DNA from 3 places in the Brevundimonas sp. FV1ps31S genome. Region 2 is predicted to be linked to each of the others. Evidence: predicted binding sites of a transcription regulator. Region 2 holds the regulator's gene; each other region holds the start of a gene.
The links. The regulator LexA, encoded in region 2, represses DNA repair genes until DNA is damaged. The targets are predictions, from matches to a motif close to ATGTTCNCNANNTGTTCT.
Positions count from the first base shown of each region.

Region 1 (6,511 bases), 910 kb from region 2:
CGACAGGCCTGAACCCCCCGCTCGACTTCAGCCAGGCTGTCGGCAACCGCCTCGGCGTCCGGCCGCGCCGCGTGCAGGTCGCGCGCGACGGCGTGGGCGAAACGGGCGTTGGGTTCGGGGGCGGGCGTGGCGACCATGACATCGGTCCGAACCGACGACGCCGCCACCAGTTCCGGGATCAACGCCGCCTCCGGCAGGTTCTTCCAATAGCCCTTGGCCATCTCGCCCTGCATCGTCTTCACCTTCAACCGCGCGGGGTTGAAGGTCGAGGCGTAGTAGGTCTTCCAGAACTCCTCGATCTCGTCCTCGGCCGGCGCCATGTCGCGTGTGGCCGGCGGCCCGAAGCTCAACCGCTCCGAATCCCAATGGGCCGCTCCGTCCGGCGTCAGGATCGACCACCGCATCGTCGTGAACCGTCGCTGGAAGAAGGGCGCGGTCTTCTCCAGCACCCGGTGCGGCGGTTCGAACCAGGCGACCCAGGCTTCGCCCTGCGCATCCTCGACCTGCCGAAACCGGACGAAAGCCTTCATCTTGTGCGAGGCCCGACTGACGTTCTTGGCCCGCTCCATCGCCTCGGCCACGTCCCGGTCCGAGATCACCTTCATCAGATCCGGCTCATCCCTAAGCCGCCACAGCAGCCGATACAGCAGGTCGAACCGATCGGCGGACCGGTGCAGGATCACCTCGCGCGCCAGATCGACGAAGGCGGCGGGAACCGAGAACTCAGACTTTGCCCGCTCACTGTTCCCCAAATCCGTCATCCTCGGGCTTGTCCCGAGGATCCATACTCCCGGTGTTTCCAGCGTGCCCCCCGTCTTCATCACGGCGTATGGATCCTCGCCACAAGGGCGAGGATGACGAAGTGTGGAGGGCGGGTGAGAAAAAGTAGCCGGATCCTCGAACAAACAGCCCTCCTCGGACGCAGCCGCCCCCGCCACCACGAACCGCGCCGCGCCCGGCTCAACCCCGGCCCGCCGCATCTCGCGCGCGGCCACTCTCCACCCGTCGAAATCCGTCTCCGACGCCAGCACCGTCGTCCGCATCAGAACAGGCTCAACTGTTCGGGCGTCCGCGTCGCCACCCGCGCCTTCAGGTCCGCCGCATCGGTCAGGCCGCCCGGCGTCCAGTCCAGCGCCGTGATCCACGGCCTCAGCTTCTCCACAGACCGCGTCAGCCGCCCGACGTCTTCCAGCCTCAGCGTTCGGTACCGGCGCACCGATATGATCCGGTCCACTGCCTTCACCCCCAGCCCCGGCACCCGCAACAGCATCTCGCGCGACGCCCGATTCACATCGACGGGAAACAGGGCACGCTTGTTCAGCGCCCAAGCCAGCTTCGGATCGACCGCCAGGTCCAGCATACCCTCGGCCGTCCCTTCCCCGATCTCGGGTGCGGAAAAGCCATAGAAGCGCATCAACCAGTCGGCCTGATACAGCCGGTGCTCGCGCATCAGCGGCGGCTTGGACAGCGGCAGGACCGAGCTGGAATCCGGGATCGGGCTGAAGGCCGAATAATAGACCCGCCTCAACCCATAGCCGCCGTACAGGGAGGCGCTTCGGTCCAGGATCTCGGTGTCCGGCGCCCCGTCCGCCCCAACGATCAACTGCGTGCTCTGTCCGCCCGGCGCGAATTTGGGCGGCTTGATCTTGTCGCGCTTGCCGGGCTTGGCCGCCTCGACACCCAGCCGCACCTGGCTCATCGCCCTCTTGATGACCCCGACGTCCTTCTGCGGCGCCAGCCGCGCCAGGGCCTCGTCGCGCGGCAGTTCGATATTGGCCGACAGCCGATCCGCATACAGGCCCGCCATTTCCACCAGCTTCGGATCGGCCTCGGGGATCAGCTTCAGATGGATATAGCCGCGGAAATCGTGGACCTCCCTCAGCGTCTTGGCCACCAGGACCAGCTGTTCCATCGTATAGTCGCTGGTGCGGATCACGCCCGACGACAGGAACAGCCCCTCGATATAGTTCCGCCGATAGAAGTTCAGCGTCAGGTCCACCACCTCGTCCACATCGAACCGCGCCCGCTCCACGTTCGACGACGTCCGGTTGATGCAATAGGCGCAGTCGTAGATGCAGAAATTGGTCAGCAATATCTTCAGCAGACTGACGCACCGCCCGTCCGGCGTATAGGCGTGGCAGATTCCCATACCCTCGGTCGAACCGATCCCCTTGCCCCCGACCGAGTCCCGCTTCGACGTCCCCGAGGACGAACATGAGGCGTCGTATTTCGCCGCATCCGCCAGGATCGACAGTTTTTTCCTAAGGTCGAGACGCGCCATATGTTCATGATACGTTCCGATTAGGCCTGGGGTCCAGCGGAGCAGTAAGTTTTGCACCTCTGTCGGAAATGGCGGCGCGTCGCGGCCGCAGCAGACGTCATCACCCTGTCACCATAGTAGGGGCATGGGCTGTGTCGATGCGAAGCAGGGGGCGCAGCAATGAGGCTGCCGAGGAATCTGGTTGGGCTGCTCAATCCACACTTCGCAGGATTGGCACTGACGGAATTCTGGGAGCGTTTCGCCCTGTCAGGCGTGAAGTCGATGCTCACGCTCCTGCTGATCAACCAGGTCATGCCTGCATCCGCTTCCGTCTTGGGCATGGCGTGGCTGCAAGGCCTGCTGGGCTCCATCACCAGCAGGGATGGCGCTGGGGTGGCCCTGGCCTCCTATATCTACGGCGTCGCCAATGCGCTCGTTTATCTTTTCATCCCTCTGGGCGGCTTTGTCGGCGACCTCTTGATCGGGCGTCGGGCGGCTGTGTTGGCCGGCGGCGCAAGTATGGCGGCTGGACTTCTGCTGATGGCGTCCCTGCACGGCTTTCTCCCGGGCCTGCTGTTATTCGCGTCCGGGGCGGGCCTGTTGAAGAGCAATCTGTCGGCCCAGTTCGGCGGTCTCTTCGGTGAGGAAGCCAAACGCAGGCGCGCCTATTCATACTACCTCGTTTTTCTAAACGCGGGGGTGGTCTTCGGACCTCTGGCCATGGGCGCTGTCGCCCTGGCGTTCGGGTGGCGTCATGCGCTGGTTCTGGCGGCGGTCAGCGTCGTCGCGGGCGTCGTGACCTATAGGCTCCTGGTGAAAGCGACTGCCGGAGAGGCGCCGGCGCCCCGCTCGGAACACCCTGCAGGGGACAAAAGGGCGTCAGGGCTTCGGGCCGTTTCGGGCCTCTGGCTCGTACTGCTGGCCGGCTACCTCTGCTTCGCCGCCTATGGCCAGATCGGCAACATCGTTCTCGTCTGGGCTCAGGACAACGTCGATCTGGATTTCGGCTTCGGCGCCGTTCCAGTCGGATGGCTGCTGGCCCTCGATGGTCTGTTCACGATCCTGGTCATTTTCATCGTGCAGGCGGTGTCCGGGTTCTTGGGGCGCCGCGGCGTGGTTATAGGCCCCCATGTGCAGATCGTGCTGGGCTGTCTGGCCTGCGCTGCCGGATATCTCGTCCTGATCTTGGCGGACCGGGTTGGCGGGTCCTCGGTTTCGTTGGCCTGGCTCCTGGCCTATCTGCTGTTGGTCGACCTGGCCGTCGTTCTCGTCTGGCCGTCGGGCCTCAGTCTCGCCACCGGTCTTGCGCCGAAAGGCCGGGCGGGCGGATGGGGCGGGCTGTTTTACCTGTACGGCTTCTTCGCCAGCCTTTGGGTCGGTTTTGCCGGCGGCTATTTTCAATCGCTGGACATGGCGTCCTTCTGGCTGATCCATGCGGGGGTCGCGCTGCTTGGCGCCGCTCTGGCGCTTGTCGCGGCCCTGCTGGCCAGCCCCCTCTCGTCCAGGGATCAGGCGATGACGACCTCGGCATGAGCGAAGGCTTGGGCGAAGACCTTGTCCAGGGGCTTTTCCGTAATCAGAATGTCGACGTCGTCCAGGCCGGCGGTGTGCATCAGCGCATGACGTCCGAATTTCGACGAGTCCGCTCCCAACAGGACCTTCTGGGACGTCGCATAGGCGATCCGGCTCATTGTGGCTTCGCCCGGGTGGAAATCCATCAGTCCGCGATCGGCGCTGATGGCGCCCACCGACAGGATGGCGAGATGCGGCGTAAAGCCGGAGACGTAGCTCTGGGCGTTTGAGTCCGAAAAGGCGCGGTATTCATAGTCCATCTCGCCGGCGGCGAGGAACAGACGGTTGTCGTTGATCCCTCCCAGTTCGGTCGCCACCTGAAGGGAGTTGGTGATCACCGTCAGCGAACGACGCTCAACCAGCTGACGCGCGATATAGCAGGAGGTCGTTCCTGAATCGATGAACAGGATGTCGCCGTCGCAAACGAACTCGACCGCCGCGCGGGCTATGCGCATCTTGGCGTCGGCGTTTTCCTCCATCCTCTCATGGAGGGGGCCTTCGCGCGTCTGTGATGCGAGACGGGCGGCGCCGTGCTCACGCGTGACGACCCCCTGTTCCTCCAGCACGCGCAGTTCACGACGGATGGTCTCGTCGGAGACGTTGAGTTCCTGGGCCAGCCCGATCACCGACCAGGTCGTTCCGCCCCGCAGCATCGCCACGATGTCGCGTTGGCGGGCCGATCGTTTCAGCATGATGTCCTTTTCCCTCGGCCGACGGGTCGCTCCGGCCCCGTGACGCCATAGCGACCGCTGGACCAACACCCGACGCCTGATCGGTCTAGCCTAAGCCGGGCCGTGTTTGAAATCGGTTGATCGCGCGAGGTTCGGGGACGGCGCGGCGCTGGCCGCACCGTCCCCGATCGCGGATCAGAAGCCGACGCGGAACTGCAGCCGGACGTATCGCGGCGTCTGATAGGCTTCCGGCTGTCGGTAGTTCGAGTTCGGCTGATCATTGCTGAGCTGACCGGCTTCGTTATAGGCCGTGACCGCCTTGTTGTTGAACAGGTTGAAGACGTCCAGACGCACAGAGGCGTCGAGCCCCTTCATCGGCACGCGCACCACGGCGCTGGCGTCGAACTGGTAGACCCAGTCGCCCTTGAAGGCCGTGCCGCGTGGGACCAGTTCGCCGTTACAGTAGTAGCTGTAGCCATGATAGCCGTGGGCGTAGGGATCGACTTCGGTCGGCACGGTGCCGATGCAGCTATAGCTACGCTCCGACTGGACCGTCATGTTGGCGCCGAGATCCAGGAAATCGAGCGGACGGTAGCTGCCGTAGGCCTTGAAGGTGTGACGCCGGTCGTTGGGCAGATAGCCGTAGGCGCCGTTCTGGAAGCCGGGCGAGTCGAAGTCGGAAACCCGGTTGACGGCCAGCTGGCCGTTCTCGGACCGGACGCCGCCCTCATAATTCCCCTTGTCCATCGCCCAGGTATAGGTGCTGGACACGCCCCACACGCCGTCGAACTCCCGATCGAAGGTCAGGGTCACGGCGTTGTATTTGCGGATCGGCTTTTCATAGAGCAGGTCCGCCGCCTTCAGAGTCACGGTCGGGGTCGATCCATCGGGCAAGGGGTTGATCTTGGTGGTGACGTCGCGTCCCGGATTGGCGATCACCCAGTTGCTGCCGCCCGGATAGGCGGCGGCGCAGGCGGCTTCAGAAAAGCCCTGGGTGACGCAGTAGGCGCGGGCGCCGAAGTCGACCGTGAGGTCTTCGATCACATCGTCCAGCTTGCGATGCGTGAAATAGGCTCCGGCGCGAATACGGTTCGAGAAGCGGTGCTCCATCCCGAGAATGAACTCACGTGACGACTGCGGGCTAAGATTGTGGGCGATGGCGCCGGAAGGATCGGCGGGCGATCCGTCGGCCTGGACTTCGCAGTTGGCGGTTCCCGTGTCGGGACAGGCCGAAAAGCCGCTTGCGCCCAGAATGGGCGCGCCCGCCAGAGGGGTGTTCTTCGTTGAATCAAGCCCGTTGAGCAGGTTGTAGCGCGTATAGGTAATCCGCCCGCCCATCACGTTCAGATTGATATCGCCGGCGAGAGGCAGGAAATATTCGCCGTAATAGCCATAGACCTTGGTGAGTCCGTCGCCGCGGAGGTCGTAGGAGGCGCCCAGTCGAGGCGCCCATTGGTCGCCCGATTCATAATAGGACTCGCCGTTCACGCCCTGGTTCGAGAACCGGTCGTTGCGGACCCCGAGTTGAAGCTTCAGCCGGTCATCGAGAAGCGCCCAGTCGTCCTGGATATAGAAGGCGTCGTTCTTGACTGTGCTGACGCCGTTGTTGCTGTAAACCCGGGTCGTGTAATATTCGGTGCCTGGGGCGATCCCCAGACGCGCGGCGTCGCTCGCCCCCGCCTTCCATATTTTGTAGAACCCCTCCCCCATCGTCTGGTGGATCTGTTCCGACGTATCGGTTTCATGATCATAGCCGAAGCGGACATGGTGGGTGCCGGCCAGTTCGAAGTTCAGATCGACGTCGCCGCGGAAGAATTCGCGATCATCGTCCGTGTAGCCAAAGGCGTCGGTGACCTTGTTAAGGCCGATGTCCACGCCGGCGTCCGAGGAGCGATAATCGATCACCCGTTCATTGGTGATATCGAGCGGCAAGGTGCCGTCCCGCAACTTGTTCACCCCATAGGCGGCGGACACGGTGAGCCAGGGCGTCAGGGCGCCGGTGTAGCGC
Region 1 covers NZ_CM178735.1:981,139-987,649, reverse strand. The annotation lists gene ACVPT3_RS04550 (UdgX family uracil-DNA binding protein) at 1-1,043, opposite strand, end outside; gene ACVPT3_RS04545 (putative DNA modification/repair radical SAM protein) at 1,043-2,281, opposite strand; gene ACVPT3_RS04540 (MFS transporter) at 2,543-3,793, shown strand; gene ACVPT3_RS04535 (DeoR/GlpR family DNA-binding transcription regulator) at 3,769-4,524, opposite strand; gene ACVPT3_RS04530 (TonB-dependent receptor) at 4,699-6,511, opposite strand, start outside.
Region 1: the regulator LexA is predicted to act here: its motif matches at 2,282-2,299, upstream of ACVPT3_RS04545 (putative DNA modification/repair radical SAM protein).

Region 2 (6,511 bases):
AACCGACCCCGTCCCAGGTCGCCGCCGCCGTCACCGCCCTGCGCATCCGGGGCGAGACGGTGGACGAGATCGCCGCCTTCGCCCAGGCCATGCGCGACGCCGCCCTGACGCTGGATCATCCCTACGAGGTGATCGACACCTGCGGCACCGGCGGCGACGGCCAGCACACCTACAACATCTCCACCGCCGCCGCCCTGGTCCTGGCCGGCGCGGGCCTTAAGGTCGCCAAGCACGGCAACCGGGCCATATCCTCGAAATCCGGCTCGTCCGACGTCCTGTCGATCCTGGGCGTCAACCTGGCCGCCAGCCCGGATCAGCAGCGCAAGGCGCTGGACGAGGCCGGCATCTGTTTCCTGTTCGCCCCCGCCTACCACGGCGCCATGCGACATGTCGGCCCAGTCCGCGCTGAAATCGGTTTCCGCACCGTCTTCAACCTGCTCGGGCCGCTGTCCAACCCGGCCCAGGCGAAACGCCAGGTCATGGGCGTCTATGATCCCCGCCTGCTCGAGCCCCTGGTCGAGGTGCTGGGCCGGCTGGGCGCCACCCGCGCCTGGACCGTCCACGGCCAGGGCCTGGACGAACTGGCCACCTCAGGCCCGACGGAAGTCGCCGAATGGAAAGACGGCGCCATTCGCCGCTTCCAGGTCACGCCCGAGGACGCCGGCCTCCCGCGCGCCTCCATCGACGCCATCCGCGGCGGCGACGCCGAGGAGAACGCCACGGCCCTGCGCGCCCTGCTGGCGGGTCAGACCGGCCCCTACCGCGACATCGTGTTGCTGAACGCCGCCGCCGCCCTCGTGGTATCGGATCGAGCGGCGGACCTCGGGGAAGGCGCCGTCCTCGCCGCAGCCGCCATCGACGACGGCCGCGCCGCACAGGCGCTGGAGCGTCTGGCCCGCATCACCTCCACGCCGCTGGATACCGAAGACAAAGCATGACCGACGTCCTGGACCGCATCGCCGCCTACAAGCGCGAGGATGTCGCCGCCCGCAAGGCCGCGACCACCCAGGACGCCATCGAGGCCCTGGCCCAGGCCGCCTCGTCCCCGCGCGGCTTCCGTGCGGCCCTCGACCGAACCGTCGAGGAAACAGGCCGCCCGGCCCTGATCGCCGAGATCAAGAAGGCCAGTCCGTCCAAGGGGCTGATCCGTCCCAACTTCGATCCGACCGCCCTCGCCATCGCCTACGAGGCCGGCGGCGCCTCCTGCCTGTCGGTCCTGACCGACGGCCCCAGCTTCCAGGGCGACGACGCCTATCTGGGCCAGGCCCGCGCGGCGACCGCCCTGCCCTGCCTGCGCAAGGACTTCCTGGTCGACCCCTGGCAGGTGGCCGAAAGCCGGGCGCTCGGCGCCGACTGTATCCTGATCATCCTGGCCATGATCGACGATCAGCTGGCCGCTGAACTGCTGGCAGAAGCCGAAAGATTCGGGATGGACGCCCTGATCGAGACCCACGACGAGGCCGAAATGGCCCGCGCCTGCGCTCTGGGCGGAGACTTGGTGGGGATCAACAACCGGTCGCTGCGGACTTTCGAAGTCGATCTGGAGGTCACCGAGCGCCTGTCGATGCTCAGCCCCGTGCGCGCCCTGCTGGTCGCCGAGAGCGGCATCTTCACCCCGGAGGACGTTGATCGCGTCTCCGCCGCCCACGCTCAGGCCATTCTGGTCGGCGAAAGCCTGATGCGTCAGTCCGACGTCGAGGCAGCGACGCGGACGCTGCTGGCCGCCTGATTCAACCCGACGTGCGTGGTGAAGCGACGCCGTTAAGTTGACATTAGGAAGGAACACTTACAGAACATCGTCAATGTTCACGGCCCGTTCCGATTCGAGGGACGGGCCTATGAGGGCCTGGCGATGCTCACGCGCAAGCAGCACGAACTGCTGATGTTCATCCACGAACGGATTCAGGAGACCGGCGTCTCCCCCTCGTTCGACGAGATGAAGGAGGCGCTGGATCTGGCGTCCAAGTCGGGCATTCACCGGCTGATCACGGCGCTGGAGGAACGCGGCTTCATCCGCCGCCTCGCCCATCGCGCCCGCGCTCTTGAAGTGACCAAACTGCCTGAACAGGCCACCGCCGGCGCGCCGCGCGGCCGGGCCGGCTTCAAGCCCGACGTCATCGAGGGCGGCGGCGGCGCGCCACGCCCCGCTGCGGCCTCAGCCGCCAACGACACCCGCGAACTGCCCCTGCTGGGCAAGATCGCCGCGGGCACCCCCATCGCCGCCATCCAGCACGAGCAGGAGCGCCTGTCGGTGCCCGAATCCATGCTCGGCAAGGGCGATCACTACATCCTCGAGATCGAGGGCGACTCCATGATCGAGGCCGGCATCCTGAACGGCGACCTCGTGGTCATCCGGCGCGGCGACACGGCCAATAGCGGCGAGATCGTCGTCGCTCTGGTCGAGGGTGAAGAGGCCACGCTGAAACGACTGCGTCGCAAGGGCGGCTCCATCGCCCTGGAGCCCGCCAACCGCAACTACGAAACCCGCATCTTCGGTCCCGACCAGGTCGAGGTTCAGGGCAAGCTGGTCGGCCTCATGCGCCGCTATCACTGACACCCGGATCCGGCCGGCGCGCCCAGGGACGATCCCCGCGCACGTCGGCCGTCCAGACCGCGCGCCAGCGGTTCGCGCCAGCCGCACCGTCGCGCCACAACTCCACCGCCCCGCCGCGCGCGAAATCTACCCCGTCCAGCACCAGCCGCCCCTCGCATGAGCTGGGCAAGGCGTGAACGACCGCCCGCACGCTGACGACCCGCGCCGCACGGCACAGGGCCGTCATCTGCTCAACATCCGGCGCTCGCCTGCCCCACCACAGGGCGACCGCCCCCGCCTCGGCGGTCTCGGGTCGGCACGAAGACCGATCACAGGCCCAGCCCGCCTCCGCCCGATCCGCCAAGGTCAGACCGCGCCGCCGAGACCAAAGGTCCGCCGCGAACTCACGCACACCCGGCCGGATCACGACCGCCTCGCCCTGACGATGAAGCGCCGCATTGGTCCCGCCGTCGCCGATCCAAATGTCCGGCGTCGGCGCACGCGGCCAGACCAGAACCGCCGCGGCCAACGGCAGGCCCAGCCACCGCAGCCGCCCCTGCCACAGACAGACGAACAGCACGCCCAGAAAGGCCACGGGCAGCACATAGTCCGGCGCGCTGGCCACCGTCTGCACCGCACCCGGCAGCCCCGCCGTCCAAGCCCCTATCGCCAGCATCAGATCGACGCCCCACCCCGCCACCGCCAGGAAAGGCCCGCCCAATCCCAGAGGCTCCAGCGCCGCCCCCAAGGCCAGAGCCGGCATCAGGACGAAGTCCGCCACCGGCGCCGTGCCCAGATTGGCCAGCAGACCGTACATGGCCGTCCGGTTGAAATGCTGCATGGCGAACGGTCCCGTCGCCAGCCCCGCCACGACGCTGGCCGCCACCGCCGCCGTCAGCCAGCCGCCGAGGCGCTGGACCGCCAGGATCGGCCACGGGGCCGAAATCTCGCGCGTCCGTCCGGGCCAGGCTTCGACCAGGGCGACCAGGGCGGCGGTCGCCGCGAAGGACATCTGGAAGCCGGGCGTGACGATGGCTTCCGGCTGTATCGCCAGGACGACGAAAGCCGCCACCGCCAGGCCGTGCATCGTCACCGCCTGCCGATCCAGCAGGATGGCCAAAAAGGCGATGGCGGCGGTGATGGCCGCCCGCTCGGCCGGCGGCGGGGCGCCGGACACCACCAGATAGACGCCGACCGCAGTCAGCCCCGCCACCGCCGCGACCTTCTTGCCCGGAACCCGCAACGCCAGCCAGGGCCAGGCCGCCACCCCCAGCCGCGCGGCGAAGAAGACGAACCCGCCGACAATGGCCATATGCAGGCCCGAGACCGACAGGATGTGCGCCAGGCCGGACTCCCGCATCACGTCCATGTCGGTCTGACTGATCCAGGCCTCGTGGCTGGTGGTCATGGCCGCCGCGATCCCGCCGGTTCGCTGGCCCAGCCGCGCCACGATCCGTTCCGCCAGGGCGTAGCGCGCTCCATTCACCGCCATGGCCAGCCGCAGCCGCCACGGCGCGGGGGGCAGATGGATCCGCCGCGTCTCACCCAGGGCGAAGGCCACGCCCCCCATGCCTTGGAAGAAGGCGTTGCGGCCGAAATCATAGGTGCCGGGACTGGCCGGCGCGGGGGGCGGATTGAGAATGGCGAACAGTCGGATCGCCTCTCCCGGTCTTGGCGGCTCGCCCCGCACCGTGGCCCGCAGCCGCACCGGCGTCCGCTCCGCCTCCACGCCTCGGACCCACACCGGCGCCACCACCACACGCGCGCCGTTCTGGCCCGGGCTGTCGACATCGACCACCCAGGCCTCAATGACCGTCGCCTCGCTCAGGGCAGGCGCAATCGGCGCGGCCACCACTTCAGTCCGCACCTTAGCCGCCGCCAGGCCGCCGAGCAGACAGGCCAGGATCATCAACGGCCATGTCCTGCTCCGCCTCCAGCCGCGCCGTTTGGCTGTCAACCAAGCTGTCAGAGCCAGACCGGCCGCCGCCAGCAGCGGCCACAACAACGGCTCGCCCCGCAAGGTGAAATAGATCGCGCTTCCCGTCCCAAAGGCCACCGGCGCCCACAGCCGCCATCTCAACGTCTGGGCTGCGACCTCTTCAGCCAGCAAGGCGCTCAATCTCGCGGCGGGGGTAGGCTTTGACGCGTCTGGGCGTATAAGGGCCTCGCTTACGGACCCCTCCCCCATGACCTTGCCCTCTTCGACTGTCGTCACCCGCTTCGCCCCCTCGCCGACAGGCTATCTGCATATCGGCGGCGCGAGAACCGCCTTGTTCAACTGGCTGTACGCCAAGAGACACGCAGGGCGTTTCCTGATCCGGATCGAGGACACCGACCGCGAACGCTCGACCGACGAAGCGGTGAAGGCCATCTTCGACGGCCTGAGCTGGCTGGAGCTGTTCGCCGACGAAGAACCCGTCTTCCAGTTCAGCCGCGCCGACCGTCACCGCGAAGTCGTCGATCAGCTGCTGGAGACCGGCCACGCCTATCGGGATTTCACCACCGCCGAGGAAACCGGCCGCCTGCGCGACGCCGCCAAGGCCGAGCGACGGGCCTTCGAATCGCCTTGGCGCGACCGCACCCCGACCGTCGACGACCTGGCCCTGCCGCACGTCGTCCGCTTCCGCCGGCCGCAGTCCACGACCGTCACCGTCGCGGACGAGGTCCAGGGTTCGGTCAGCTGGTCGACCGACGACCTCGACGACCTGGTCCTGCTACGCTCAGACGGGGCCCCGACCTATAATCTCGCGGTGGTGGTCGATGACCACGATATGGGCGTGACCCACGTCATCCGCGGCGACGACCACCTGAACAACGCCGCCCGCCAGAGCCTGATCTACGACGCCCTCGGCTGGACCCGCCCGACCTTCGCGCACATCCCCCTGATCCACGGCCCCGACGGCGCCAAGCTGTCGAAACGGCACGGCGCCCAGGCGGTCCACGAATATGCCGAGATGGGCTATCTGCCCGAGGCCATGCGCAACTACCTCGCCCGGCTGGGCTGGGCGCACGGCGACGACGAACTCTTCAGCGACGCCCAGGCGATCGAATGGTTCGATCTGGCCGGCATCGGCAAGGCGCCGGCGCGGCTGGACTTCGACAAGCTGGCCCACGTCAATTCGCACTGGCTGCGCCTGGCCGACGACGAGCGCCTGGCCAAGCTGACGCTGGACATCCATCTGGCGCGCGGCCGCAGCCTTGCCGAAGCCGACGAGGCCAGGCTTCAGCGCGCCATGCCCTTCGTCAAGGATCGCGCCAAGACCGTGCTGGATCTGGCCGACCAGACCGAGTTCGTGCTCAAGACGCGCCCGCTGGACATCGACGACAAGGGCCGCGCCCTGCTGTCCGGCGAGACCTTGGAGCGTCTGGCGCGCCTGCGCGACCGGCTGGCCCTGTTCCAGTCCTGGGATGTCTTCGCCCTGGAAGCCGAACTCAAAAGCTTCGCCGAATCCGAAGAGGTCGGGTTTGGCAAGATCGGTCCGCCGATGCGGACGGCCCTTACCGCTGGGTCAACTTCACCCGATATCGCACGAACTTTGTCCGCTCTCGGGCGCGACGAAAGTCTCGGGCGCTTGGATGATGCGCTGCAACAGACTAAGTGATCACCCACAACCAAAAAAGCGGCCGACGCCTCCCCGCGCCTGGACGTGTGATGCAAAGGGGCATTTCATGACTGAACAAGCCAATACCGCCGGCTCGGCGACCCTGTCCTTCGAGGGCAAGACCATCGAGTTGCCGGTCCTTTCGGGCTCCACCGGCCCGGACGTCATCGACATCCGCAAGATGTATGCGGGTACGGGCGCCTTCACCTTCGACCCGGGCTTTACCTCCACCGCCGCGTGCGAATCGGCCCTGACCTATATCGACGGCGACGCCGGGGTGCTGCTGCACCGGGGCTATCCGATCGACCAGCTGGCGTCGAAGTCGAACTTCGTGGAGGTCTGCCACCTGTTGCTGCACGGCGAACTGCCGACTGCG
Region 2 covers NZ_CM178735.1:1,892,087-1,898,597, forward strand. The annotation lists gene trpD (anthranilate phosphoribosyltransferase) at 1-938, shown strand, start outside; gene trpC (indole-3-glycerol phosphate synthase TrpC) at 935-1,729, shown strand; gene lexA (transcriptional repressor LexA) at 1,853-2,554, shown strand; gene ACVPT3_RS08960 (ComEC/Rec2 family competence protein) at 2,535-4,721, opposite strand; gene gltX (glutamate--tRNA ligase) at 4,720-6,135, shown strand; gene gltA (citrate synthase) at 6,203-6,511, shown strand, end outside.

Region 3 (6,511 bases), 1.3 Mb from region 2:
ACGAGACCATCCGTCCGAACACGGACATGCAGACCCTGGGTGGCCTGAACCCCTCCTTCGCCATGATGGGCGAGATGGCCTTCGACAGCGTGATCAACCAGCGCTACCCCGAGGTCGAGCGCGTCAACCACGTCCACACCCCCGGCAACTCGTCCGGCATCGTCGACGGTTCGGCCGGCGTGCTGATCGGTTCGCTGGAAGCCGGCCAGGCCCTGGGCCTGAAGCCGCGCGCCAAGATCCTGGGCGGCGCCTCGATCGGCTCGGAGCCGTCGATCATGCTGACCGGCCCGGAATATGTGACCCGCAAACTGCTGGGCAAGCTGGGCATGACGCCCGACGACATCGACGTGTGGGAGCTGAACGAAGCCTTCGCCGCCGTCGTGCTCCGCTACATGCAGGCCCTGAACATCGACCACGCCAAGATGAATGTGAACGGCGGCGGCATCTCGATGGGCCACCCCCTGGGCGCCACCGGCGCCATGATCACCGGCATCGCCCTGGATGAGCTGGAACGCTCGAACAAGTCGACGGCCCTGATCACCCTGTGCATCGGCGGCGGCATGGGCACCGCCACCGTCATCGAACGCGTCTGATCCGGAGCGAATGACTATGGAAAACTTCAAGATCGACATCGACGCCGACGGCATCGCCGTCATCGCCTTCGACGTCCCCGGCCGTTCGATGAACACCCTGACCAGCGCGGTCATGGCCGAGATCCCGGAATTGGTCGAACGGATCAAGACGGACGAGACCATCAAGGGCGCCGTCATCACATCTGGCAAGGCCTCGGGCTTCTGCGCCGGCGCCGACCTGGGCGACATGGCCGGCGGCGTGCTGTCGGGCGGCGGCGACCTGCAGAAGGCGTTCGACGCCGGCTGGAAGCTGAACGGCGCCTTCCGCGCGCTGGAGACCTGCGGCAAGCCGGTGGCGGCGGCGATCAACGGCCTGGCCCTCGGCGGCGGGCTTGAGTTCACCCTGGCCTGCCACTATCGCGTGGTCGAGAACGACAACAAGATTCAGCTGGGCCTGCCCGAGATCAAGGTCGGCCTCTTCCCCGGCGGCGGCGGCACCCAGCGCCTGACCCGTCTGGTTGGGGTTCAGAACGCCATGATGGCGATGAGCGAAGGCAAGTCCTTCCGTCCCAATGACGCCAAGGGCGCCGGCATCGTCCATGAGGTGGTCGAGAAGGGTCAGTCGGTCGAGGCCGCCAAGACCTGGATCAAGAACGGCGGCAAGGCCGTGCAGCCGTGGGACGACAAGTCGTTCAAACTGCCCGGCGGCGGCCCCTATCACCCGGCCGGCATCCAGAACTTCATGGTCGGCAACGCCATGCTGCGCAAACAGTCCTACGGCAACTATCCGGCCGTGGTGAACCTGATGAAGGCCGTCTACGAGGGAACCCAGGTTCCGATGGACGCGGCCCTGCGGATCGAGACGCGCTATTTCATCAAGACCCTGATGACGCCGCAGGCCCAGGCCATGATCCGCAGCCTGTTCCTGTCCAAGCAGGAGCTGGACAAGGGCGCCGTGCGTCCCGTGGGCGTGCCCAAGTCGGACCCGAAAAAGGTCTCGGTCCTGGGCGCCGGTATGATGGGCGCGGGCATCGCCTATGTTCAGGTCATGGCCGGGATCGAGACCGTGCTGATCGACCAGACCCAGGAAGCCGCCGACAAGGGCAAGGCCCATGTCGAGGAACTGCTGAAGAAGCGTCTGTCGCGCGGTCAGATGACGCAAGACAAGTATGACGCCACCCTGGCCCTGGTCACGGCGACGACCGACTATGACCACATCAAGGGGTCGGACCTGGTGGTCGAGGCCGTGTTCGAAAGCCGCGAGATCAAGGCCGACGTCACCAAGCGCGCCGAGGCCCAACTGGCTGAAGGCGCCGTCTTCGGCTCCAACACCTCGACCCTGCCGATCACCGGCCTGGCCGAGGCCTCGGTCCGGCCCGAGGACTTCATCGGCATCCACTTCTTCTCGCCCGTCGACAAGATGATGCTGGTCGAGATCATCCTGGGCGAAAAGACGGGTCAGGCCGCCATCGCCAAGGCGCTGGACTATGTGCTGAAGATCAAGAAGACCCCGATCGTCGTCAACGACAGCCGCGGCTTCTACACCTCGCGCTGCTTCTCCACCTTCCTGATGGAAGGCATGGCGATGCTGGAAGAGGGTTACGGCCCGGCCCTGATCGACAATGTCGGGCGGATGACCGGCATGCCGCGCGGCCCGCTGGAGATGCACGACGACGTCGCCCTGGACCTTTCCTACAAGATCGCCAAACAGACGGCGCTGGACCTGGGCGACAAATATGTCCCGTCGGAAGGCGCCGACATCGTCGCCAAGATGGTCGAGGACGGACGCTTCGGCCGCAAGAACGGCAGGGGCTTCTATGACTATGACCAAAAGCCCAAGACCATCTGGAAGGGGCTGAGCGAATTGGCGCCGACCACCAAGGGCATCGACAAGCCCGAGGAGGCGACCGCCTTCGCCCAGATCGACGAGCTGAAGACTCGCCTGCTGTATCGCCAGGCGGTCGAGGTCGCCCGCTGCTGGGAAGAGGGCGTCATCGACGACCCGCGCGAGGCCGACCTGGGCGCGATCCTGGGCTGGGGCTTTGCGCCCTGGACCGGCGGCCCGATCAGCATGATCGACGGCATCGGCCTGGTCAGGTTCGTCGAGACGGCCGACCGTCTGGTGGCGACCTATGGCGACCGGTTCAAGGTGCCGCAGTTGCTGCGCGACATGGCTGCGAAGAACGAGACCTTCTACGGCAAGTTCGCCCCGGAGAAGGCCGCCGCCTGATCGGTTGCGGACATCGTTGAACGACGGAACGGGCGGCCTTCGGGCCGCCCGTTTTGGTTTGGCCGCACCCTTCTTTCGTCATTCCGGGCGAAGGGCCGCTTGGCCCTGAGACCCGGAACCCAGCGGCGCGCGAGAGCGCGAACCTGTCGCGGACTCGGTGTCCAGCAAGGGTGAGGCGGATGGATTTCGCCTTCGGCGCCGCTGGGTTCCGGGTCTCCGCTGCGCTTCGCCCGGAATGACGAAAGAAAAAAGACCCGCCCGACGCGAGGTCAGGCGGGTCGCTCCGCCGCCCCTCGCGGGGTCGGTGGCGGGTCGCTTGGGGCGACGGAGTGTCTGTGAAAGGCGAAGCGGTCGGACGCGACGGGGCAGATGCCCGCCCGGCCGACCGCCTTGGCGTCAGCCTTCGAGATCCTGGCCTTCGTCCGGCTCGGGCGTGCCCAGCAGTTCGTCGGCGATCTTGCTGGTCGAGGCGCGCACGGCCTTTTCGATCGAGGCGGCGATGTCCGGGTTCTGTTTCAGGAACTCGCGCACATTCTCGCGGCCCTGACCGATCCGGGTCGAATCATAGCTGAACCAGCTGCCCGACTTCTCGATCACCCCGGCCTTGACGCCCAGGTCGATGATCTCGCCCAGTTTGGAGATGCCTTCGCCGTACATGATGTCGAAGATGACCTCGCGGAACGGCGGGGCGACCTTGTTCTTGACCACCTTGACCCGGGTGGTGTTGCCGACCACCTCGTCGCGATTCTTGATCGCGCCGGTGCGGCGAATGTCCAGGCGCACCGAGGCGTAGAATTTCAGCGCATTGCCGCCCGTCGTCGTCTCGGGCGAGCCGTACATGACGCCGATCTTGTGACGGATCTGGTTGATGAACAGGACGATACAGTTCGACTTGGAAATGGAGGCGGTCAGCTTGCGCAGCGCCTGACTCATCAGACGCGCCTGAAGGCCCGGCAGGCTGTCGCCCATTTCGCCCTCGATCTCGGCGCGCGGCGTCAGGGCGGCGACGGAGTCGACGACCACAATGTCCACGGCGCCGGAGCGCACCAGGGTGTCAACGATCTCGAGCGCCTGTTCGCCGGTGTCCGGCTGGGACACCAGCAGGTCGTCCAGGTTCACGCCCAGCTTCTGGGCGTAGCCGGGGTCCAGCGCGTGTTCGGCGTCGACGAAGGCGGCGGTGCCGCCGGCCTTCTGAACCTCGGCCACGGTGTGCAGGGCCAGGGTCGTCTTGCCCGAGGATTCAGGACCGAACACCTCGATCACCCGTCCGCGCGGCAGGCCGCCGATGCCCAGCGCCATATCCAGACCCAGGGATCCGGTGGACACCGAGGGGATCACGTCGGCGACCCCGCCCTTGCCCAGTTTCATCACCGAACCCTTGCCGAAGGCGCGATCGATCTGAGCGATCGCCGCCTCCAGGGCCCGTTGCTTGTCGCCGTCTTCCTTGCCCACCAGTTTCAAAGCCGCCTGTGCCATTGCCTTCGTCTCCCTTGCCATGATTCCCGTCAGAAGCTTGGGAGAGACCCGCCATGGACCCGCCCCCGTTTGTGAGACCGACTATGTGCACGGTTTGTTCTGGTTCACAAGATGTTCTCATCGAGAACAGATGAGAACATCCAATACTACGTCCGATTTTGACGTATCAGGGCGCGGTCACATCGACCGCTGACGGCGGCTCGGCGTGGCGGGCCGCCATGGACAGGCCGCAGCCGAGGATCAACACAGCCGCCGCCAGGCCGGCGAGCGTATGGACGGCGGGATTGGCCGCTCCGGTCGCGTCCAGCCTCGTCGGGGCTAAGGGTCTGGCCAGGACGAGGATCAGCAGGGCGATCAGGCCCAGAGCCCCCGGCTGGTCCATCCCGACGCCCAGGAAGACGAAATGGCCCAGTCCCGCCAGCCAGCCGCCGACAACCACAGTGGCCACAGCCGCCGGCGCCAGGGCCGCCCATCGCTCCAGCCGCGCGCCGATGACCGCCGCCAGGGCGGCTGCGAAGGCGGCCGCCAAACCGGTCCAGACGAACAGCAGGGCCGCTTCGGGCGCGACGGCCTGGACCAGCACGCCCAGGATCAGCACCAGGACGATCGCGCCCAACCAGCCGCCCCAGACCATCTCATCCTCACCGTCCGGCCACAGGCTCAACACCACGGCGATCCCCGCCGCGCCCAGGACCACGGGGTTGAGCCCGCCCATCACCGTCGCTAGCACGGCCGCCGCTGCGATGACGCCGGCCAGCAGCCGGCGTCCAACCAGGGCTCGCCCCGCCATCAGGGCCAGCATCCCCCCCAGCACGGCCAGTCCCACGCCCGCCTCCATCCAGGGCAGGCGGCGAAGCATCATGTAATAGATCTCGGACGTATCGATCCGCTGGCCGACCGGCCCGGCCAGAACCCGCGCCGCCTGGGCCAGGACGACGCCCGCGCTCAGCAGCCACAGCCCGCCGGTGAAGCCCTTCACCCCCTGTCGCCAGGTCAGGCCCGTGGCGTGGCGCGCGCCCCAGGCCGCGAAGCCGGTCAACACAAAGGCCAGGCCCAGCAGTCCCCAGCCCGCGTCCGGTCCGTGCCGCAGCACCCCCAGGCCGAAGACATCGGCATAGACGGCGTTCCGCGTCGCCTGAGGCAGGGCGGGCGCCCGCAACAGGGCGTCGGCGGCCTCCAACGCCTGGGCGCCGATATGCTGCAGACTGCCCTGATCCAGGGCGTCCGGGGTCGAGCTGGGCGAATGATACTGGGCCGGGCGGCCGATGAAGGCCAGATTGACCCCCGCCAGACCCCGGTCGGCGGCAATGGTGAAATCGGTGCCATTGGGCATCAGCCGATACACGAAGATGGCCAGGGCGTTGCTGGACGGCCCGCCCTGCGCCCGGCGCGCCGCTTCGGCGTACAGGTCGATGGTCTCGGCGTTGCCGGGACCGGTTTCGAACATCATGGCCCGGCCGCCGCCGCCGCGCGCCTCCAGGTTCACCACCGCCCCAACCCGGTGACGCAGCGGATGCTCGCTGAAGAAGGCGCGCGCCCCGTCCAGGTTCAGTTCCTCCCCATCGGTTAGCAACACCAACAGCCCCCGCTCGGCCGGCCCCCGCGCCTTGATCGCCCGCACCGCCTCCAGCACGGCGGCCACGCCGCTGGCGTCGTCGGCGGCGCCCGGCGAGCCGGGCACGCTGTCGTAATGGGCCATCAGCACCACCAACGGCAGGCTGGGGTTCCGACCCGGCAGGACGCCGACCAGATTGACCACCGACAGGCCTTCGACCGTTTCGCCCCGGTCCTCGATCCGCCGCACCGCTGCGGGCGACAGGACGCCGGCCTGAAGCATCGGCGACAGGCCCAACTGCGCCATCCGGCCGTACAGATAGGCCTGCACCAGGGCGTGATCGGTCGAACCAACCGGGCGGGGCGACCGCGCCATGACCCGCACATCGGCCATGGCGCGTTCAGCCGAAAACTCTGCGGCCGCGGTACTCGCCGGCGCCGGCCTGGGGGTTTGAGTCGTGATCGCGGCTAGGCCCAGCGCCGCCGCCAAGGCCGTCAACAACAAGGCCAGCCGCATTAGATGCATCCCCCGAGGCGTCATCACGCCAATAGGGCCGAGACTGCGCCGTTCCGCAAGGGCGAGCCTTAGGGTCTCGTGCGGTTGCGCTCGACCCGGTTGCCGGTCGCGCCGTCACCGTCGTCCGCGCTGGACCCGAACGGATAGCCGGCGTCGTCGCCG
Region 3 covers NZ_CM178735.1:3,181,360-3,187,870, reverse strand. The annotation lists gene ACVPT3_RS15235 (acetyl-CoA C-acetyltransferase) at 1-593, shown strand, start outside; gene ACVPT3_RS15230 (3-hydroxyacyl-CoA dehydrogenase NAD-binding domain-containing protein) at 610-2,802, shown strand; gene recA (recombinase RecA) at 3,199-4,278, opposite strand; gene ACVPT3_RS15220 (M20/M25/M40 family metallo-hydrolase) at 4,445-6,349, opposite strand; gene ACVPT3_RS15215 (right-handed parallel beta-helix repeat-containing protein) at 6,418-6,511, opposite strand, start outside.
Region 3: the regulator LexA is predicted to act here: its motif matches at 4,379-4,396, upstream of recA (recombinase RecA).